2 regions of the Dactylosporangium sp. NPDC000555 genome follow, and region 2 is predicted to be linked to the other one. Evidence: riboswitches for the same ligand, from Rfam matches in the RefSeq annotation. Region 2 holds a riboswitch; the other holds the start of a gene.
The links. Region 2 has a riboswitch for glycine ahead of gcvH (glycine cleavage system protein GcvH). Riboswitches for the same ligand answer to the same signal wherever they lie in the genome.
Positions count from the first base shown of each region.

Region 1: linked by a shared signal. The riboswitch ahead of gcvP (aminomethyl-transferring glycine dehydrogenase) and the one ahead of gcvH (glycine cleavage system protein GcvH) in region 2 are both predicted to bind glycine.

Region 1 covers NZ_JBEPDB010000166.1:483-3,887, reverse strand. Annotated here, with positions in the region: gene gcvP (aminomethyl-transferring glycine dehydrogenase) at 1-1,976, opposite strand, end outside; glycine riboswitch at 2,054-2,152, opposite strand; partial or broken gene ABT297_RS42275 (nucleotidyltransferase domain-containing protein) at 2,186-2,839, shown strand; gene ABT297_RS42270 (nucleotidyltransferase domain-containing protein) at 2,891-3,405, shown strand, end outside.
Region 2 covers NZ_JBEPDB010000019.1:13,080-16,484, forward strand. Annotated here, with positions in the region: gene ABT297_RS14770 (L-serine ammonia-lyase) at 1-1,362, opposite strand, end outside; gene gcvH (glycine cleavage system protein GcvH) at 1,406-1,786, opposite strand; glycine riboswitch at 2,084-2,175, opposite strand; glycine riboswitch at 2,176-2,272, opposite strand; gene ABT297_RS14780 (ROK family protein) at 2,362-3,405, opposite strand, start outside.

The DNA of each region.
Region 1 (3,405 bases), on a different contig from region 2:
CCGCCGGCCTCGTGCACCTTCGCACACAGGTCGGCGATGCCGGTCTCGTACACGCCGTGCGTCGACGGATACGTGACCATGATCGCGGCGAGCCGCTCGCCGTGCTGCTCGATCTTCTTGTCCAGGTCGCCCAGGTCGACGTTGCCGAGCTCGTCGCAGGCGACGACGGCGACCCGCATGCCCGCCATCACGGCGCTGGCCGCGTTGGTGCCGTGCGCGCTGGACGGGATCAGGCACACGTCCCGCCCGGTATCGCCGCGGTCCAGGTGATACGCCCGAATCGCCAGCAGCCCGGCCAACTCGCCCTGCGATCCGGCGTTGGGCTGCAGGCTCACGGCGTCGTAGCCGGTCACCTCGGCCAGCCAGCGCTCGAGGTCGCCGATCAGCCGGCGATACCCCTGGGTCTGCGACGCCGGCGCGAACGGGTGCAGGCCGGCGAACTCGGGCCAGGTGATCGGCTCCATCTCGGCCGTCGCGTTGAGCTTCATCGTGCACGACCCCAGCGGGATCATGCCCCGGTCGAGCGCGTAGTCCTTGTCGGAGAGCCTGCGCAGGTACCGCAGCATCGCCGTCTCCGAGCGGTGGCTGGAGAACACCGGGTGGGTCAGGTACGCCGACGCGCGGCGCAGCCCGGCCGGCACCGCGTCGGTGCTGTCCAGCTCGGTCACCTCGATGTGCGACAGCCCGAACGCGGCGAGCACGTCGCGCACGTGGTCGGACGTGGTGGTCTCGTCGCAGGCGATGCTCACCCGGTCGGCGTCGACCAGGCGCAGGTTGATCCCCCGCTCGGCGGCGGCCTCGACGACCGAGGCGGCCCGGCCCGGCACGACGGCAGTGACGGTGTCGAAGAACGCGAGATGCTCGGTGGTGACCCCGCCGGCGCGCAGCCCCGCGGCGAGCCGGACGGCAGTGTCGTGGGTGCGGGCGGCGATCGCGCGCAGCCCGTCCGGGCCGTGGTACACCGCGTACATGCTCGAGGTCACCGCGAGCAGCACCTGCGCGGTGCAGATGTTGCTGGTCGCCTTCTCCCGGCGGATGTGCTGCTCGCGGGTCTGCAGCGCGAGCCGGTAGGCGGGCGCGCCGCCGGCGTCCTTCGACACGCCGACGAGCCGGCCGGGCAGCGTGCGCTCCAGGCCCTGACGGACCGACATGTAGCCGGCGTGCGGGCCGCCGAAGCCCATCGGCACGCCCAGGCGCTGGGCGCTGCCGACGGCGACGTCGGCGCCGATCGCGCCGGGCTCGCGCAGCAGGCACAGCGCCAGCAGGTCGGCGGCGACGGTGACGATCGCGCCCCGCTCGTGGGCCCGCGCGACGAGGGCCTCGTGGTCGCGGACCGCGCCGGAGGCGCCCGGATACTGCAGGTGCAGCCCGAAGAACTCGGCCGGCAGCTCCCGCGTCGCGAGGTCGAGGACGCGCACCTCGATGCCGAGCGGCTCGGCCCGGGTCCGGATCACGGCGAGGGTCTGCGGCAGCACGTCGGCGTCCACGACGTACACCTCGGAGGCGACCTTGGACGAGCGGCGGGCGAGGGTCATCGCCTCGGCCGCGGCGGTGGCCTCGTCCAGCAGCGACGCCCCGGCGACCGGCAGCCCGGTCAGGTCGGCCACGACCGTCTGGAAGTTCAGCAGCGCCTCGAGCCGCCCCTGGCTGATCTCCGGCTGGTACGGCGTGTAGGCCGTGTACCACGAGGGGTCCTCGAGCACGTTGCGCAGGATCACCGGCGGCGTGTGCGTGCCGTGGTAGCCCAGGCCGATCATCGACACCAGCGGCCGGTTGGCCGAGGCGAGCTCGCGCAGCTCCGCGAGCACCTGCGCCTCCGACGCCGCCGGCGGCAGCTCGAGCGGCTCGCGCCAGCGGATCGAGCCGGGGATCGCGGCGGTCATGAGCTCCTCGACCGACTCGTATCCGACGGCCTTGAGCATGCGGGCATGGTCGTCGGCGGAAGGGCCGATGTGCCGCGCGGCAAAACTCGTCATAGCCACACTCTCTGGGTCTCGCGGGACAGGGGCGATAGGACGCGCTCCTCCCCCTCTGTCGCAGACTCCAGAGGTGCCAACCCGTCGCGGTCCTTTTGCCTGAGAGGTTCCGGGGAGGATTTGCCCCTTCGGCGCCGCCGTCGGTTGCCAACGGCGGTCTCTCCCACGCGGGTATTGCCGGCTCGCCTACCCTACCTCCTGTGCAGGACCTGACCATCGTGGCGTCGCACACGATCTATTCCGCGATCGTCGGATCCCGCGCCTACGGCCTCGACGGACCGGACTCCGACACCGACCGCCGCGGCGTCTTCCAGGCGCCGACCCCGCTGTTCTGGCGCCTGGACAAGCCGCCGGCGCACCTCGAGGGCCCGCTGCCGGAGCAGTTCTCGTGGGAGGTCGAGCGCGCCTGCACGCTCGCGCTGGCCGCCAATCCGACGGTCTGGGAGTGCCTGTCGTCCCCGCTCGTCGAACGGGTCACCGACGCCGGCCGGGCCCTGCTGGACCTGCGCCCGGCGTTCCTGTCGCGCCGGGCCGCCCGCACCTACGGCGACTACGCCCGCGACCAGCTGGCCAAGCTCACCGCGACCCGGGCGAAGACCGGCGAGGTGCGCTGGAAGCAGGCGATGCACATGGCCCGCCTGCTGCGCGCCGGCGCCCACGTGCTGCGCACCGGCGAGGTGCTGGTCGACGTCTCCGCCGACCGCGACGAGCTGCTCGCCATCCGCCGCGGCGAGCTGACCTGGGAGGACTTCGAGGCCCTGGCCGCCTCGCTGTCCGCCGAGCTGCGGCGCGCGGAGTCCGCCTCCACCCTGCCGGAGGATCCGGACCGCCCGGCGGTCGAGGAGTTCCTGGTGCGGCTGCGGCCCTTCGCATCGGTGCCGGCATCGGTACCCTGCGTGTCCGCCCCGCCGCCGCTGCCGGTCCTCGGCGACGTGCCGCCGTGGGCGGGCGAGGTGGCGGACGGACACCCGTACCCGCTCGTGTTCGCCACGGTGAGCGGCGCCCACCTGTACGGCTTCGCGTCCGTCGACTCGGACCTCGACCTGCGCGCCTGCCACGTCCTGCCGCTCGAGGAGGTTGTGGGCCTGACGACGGGCCCGGAGACGGTCCAGTCGGGCGGCGTCCGCGAGGGCATGGAGCTGGACGTCATCAGCCAGGAGCTCGCCAAGTTCGTCCGCCTGCTGCTCAAGCCCAACGGCTACGTCCTGGAGCAGCTCCTCTCGCCGCTGCTGCTGCGCACCTCCGCGCTGCACGAGGAGCTCAAGGCCCTCGCGCCGCACTGCCTGACCCCCGAGCACGCCCGGCACTACCTGGGCTTCGCCGCGGGCCAGTGGCAGCTGTACCTCAAGACCGGCGAGCTGAAGCCGGCCCTCTACACCCTGCGCGTGCTGCACACCGGCATCCACCTGATGCGCACCGGCGAGGTGGA
Region 2 (3,405 bases):
GATGTTGACGGCCAGGCCACCACGGGAGGTCTCCTTGTACTTGGTGTGCATGTCGTACCCGGTCTGCCGCATGGTCTTGACCGCCTTGTCCAGGCTGACGCTGTGACTCCCGGTGCCGTGCAGGGCGAGGCGGGCGGCATTGACGGCTTTGACGGAGGCGATCGCGTTGCGTTCGATGCAGGGGATCTGCACGAGGCCGCCGATCGGGTCGCAGGTGAGGCCGAGGTTGTGTTCGATGCCGACCTCGGCGGCGTTCTCGACCTGCTCCGGGCTGCCGCCGGTGACCTCGCACAGCCCGGCGGCCGCCATCGCGCAGGCGGACCCGACCTCGCCCTGGCAGCCGACCTCGGCGCCCGAGATGGAGGCGTTCTCCTTGATGATGATGCCGATGGCGGCGGCCGTGAGCAGGAACCGCACGATGCCGTCGTCGCTCGCGCCGGCCACGAAACGTACGTAGTAGTGCAGCACCGCGGGGATGATGCCCGCGGCGCCGTTGGTCGGTGCGGTGACGACGCGGCCGCCCGCGGCGTTCTCCTCGTTGACGGCCAGGGCGTACAGGTTGATCCAGTCGACGGCATGCAGCGGGTCGGCCGGGTCGTGGCGCGTCGAGAGTTTGGCGAAGAGGCCGGGTGCGCGGCGCGGCACCTTCAGGCCGCCGGGCAACACCCCGGTGCGGTGGTAGCCGCGCTCGACGCAGCCGGCCATGACCTGCCAGAGGGACAGCAGGCCGGCCCGGATCTGGTCCGTCGTTCGCCACGAACGCTCGTTGGCGAGCATGATCTCCGAAATCGACAGGCCGGTCTCGTGGCAGTGGGCGAGCAGCTCGGTGGCCGTGGTGAACGGGTAGCGCACGACGGTGTCGTCCGCCACCACGGCGATCGTGCCGTCCGCGGCGGCGTCGACGACGAAACCTCCGCCGATCGAGTAGGACGTTCGCTGGTCGATGATCGTGCCGTCGTCCGCATGGGCGGTGAAGGACATGCCGTTGGGGTGGGCGGGTAGCGTTCGCCTGCGGTGCAGGGTGATGTCACGGTCGGGCTCGAAGGCGATGACGTGGCCGCCGGGCAGGGTCAGGGTGTGCTGCCTGGCGATGGCCTCGACACGCTCGTCGATGTGGTCGATGTCGACCGTTGCCGGGTCATCGCCTTCCAGGCCGAGCATGACGGCCTTCGGTGTTCCGTGCCCGCGGCCGGTCGCGGCGAGCGATCCGTACAGATCGGCCCGCACGCGGTGCACGAAGGGCGCGTGTCGATCGCGGACCAGCCGGTCGGCGAAGGTCTTCGCCGCGCGCATGGGCCCGACAGTGTGCGAGCTGGATGGACCGATGCCGACCGAGTACAGGTCGAAGGCGCTCAACGCCATGGGGGTTGCCCATCCGACAGTCGGTGGTCCGCGACGCTGCCGGTCATCCGTTCTCCCCGGAGATGAGGTCGCGGTAGGCGTCGGCGTCCAGCAGCGGCGGCAGGTCGCTGACGCGCACCTTGAACAGCCAGCCGGCGCCGAACGGATCGCTGTTGAGCAGCGCCGGGTCCGCCGTCACGTCGTCGTTGACCGCCACGACCTCGCCGGCGACCGGGGAGTACAGGTCGCTGACCGACTTGGTCGACTCGATCTCGCCGCACGCCTCGCCGGCGGAGACGGTGGCGCCGACCACGGGTGGCTGGACGAAGACGATGTCGCCCAGGGCCCGAGCCGCGAAGTCGGTGATACCGACGGTCGCGATGTCCCCGTCGGTGCGGAGCCACTCGTGATCGGTGGAGTAGCGCAGGTCAGTCGGGACGCTCATCGATATCTCTCTTCGTCTGGTTGCGGGATGGATCGGCCGGTCGACGGCGCGCATTGCGGCGAACGGCACAGCTCGGCGTTGCCGCGGCCTCGGTCGACGGTCCGCGGGCGCGGACGGTCACGGCGTCAAGGGCGGGGTGCCACCGGGTGGGGAATCCGCCCGATCGATGGGCTGATCCGCGCGGTGCCGGGCTGCCGCGGGCAGGCCCGAGCGACGGCTGAGCGGTCCGGTGTGTCGATGCTGCGGGTCACGGCGGGAGGCTCCTCTCGACCCAGACCGAGGTCTGGGACAGGTCTGCCTCCCCGCTCTGTCATCTGTGCCTGAGAGCTTCACCGTCGCAGGGACGGTTTACACCTTCGGCGCGGGAAGATCCCGACTTTCCAGAGTCGCCTGTCCGAGCGGTAACTGGGCCTGAGAGATTCTGGGGAGAAGTTGCTCCTACGGCGGCCGGCGTCAGCGACGCCAGCACTCTCCCGCCCGGCATAAACGGCGAGTATTCACATGTGGGCCGAACGATAGCGGCTCGCCGGGCACATGTCCACCCGGTCGTCGCGACCGCGTGGAGCGGCGGCCGGCTACCGCGAGAGGGGGTCGGTCAGCAGGGCCTCGAATGCCAGCTCGGCCGCGCCGACCAGCGGGGCGTCGTCGCCGAGCTGCGGGGTGCGCAGGCCGAGGTGGTCCCGGCACGCCGGCAGGGCCATGGTGTGGAGGCGGTCGCGCACGCGGTCGGCGCCGGTGAGGTACAACTCCCGCAGCGTGCCACCGAAGACCACGACCGTGGGGTTGAAGATGTTGACCAGGTTGGCCACGCCGAAACCGAGCCAGTCGGCGGCGTGCACGACCACGGCGAGGGCATCCGGGTCGCCCTCGCGGGCGGCGTGCACGGCGCCGGTGACGGCGGCGCCGGCGGTCGGCACGCTGCGGCCGGCGAGGTGCAGCAGCGCCCGCTCGCCGATCTCGGTCTCCCAGCAGCCGCGCGAGCCGCAGCCGCACTGCCGGCCGGCGGGGTTGACGACCATGTGGCCGACCTCGCCGCCGTGGCCGCCGTAGCCGGTGATGCGCCGGCCGCCGGCGATGATGCCCGCGCTGATGCCGGCGTCGCCGTGCAGGTAGATGACGTTGGCGACGCCGGCCGCGGCGCCGCGGGTGTGCTCGGCGAGGGCGGCCAGGTCGGCGATGCCGCCCAGGATCGGCGGGCGACCGCCCGGGCGCGGGTCGAGGCGGTGATCGTCGAGCGCCGCGGCGAGCGCCGGTTCGATCGTCTCGTCGGCCCAGCCGAGGTGGTGGCGCACGGAGCCGGAGACGGCGACGCCGCAGCCGACGAACACGGCGTCGGCGGGGGCGGTGCGCTGCATGTCGGCGATGAGGGCGGCCAGGCCGGCGACGGTCGGGCCGGCGTCGGTGCCCGGCGGGCGGGCGGCGGCGCGGCCGTCGAGGACCTTGCCGCCGAGGCCGACGCGGGCGGCGCGGAGGCGGTCGAGCTCGATGCTCAGCGCGTATCCGTAGACGCGCGACGACCGGGGGCGCACGACGATCGAGGGCCGGCCGGCGCGGCCCGTCTCCTGCGGTACACCCTCGTCGATGAGGCCCGCGGTGGCCAGATCGGCCGTCAGGGCGCC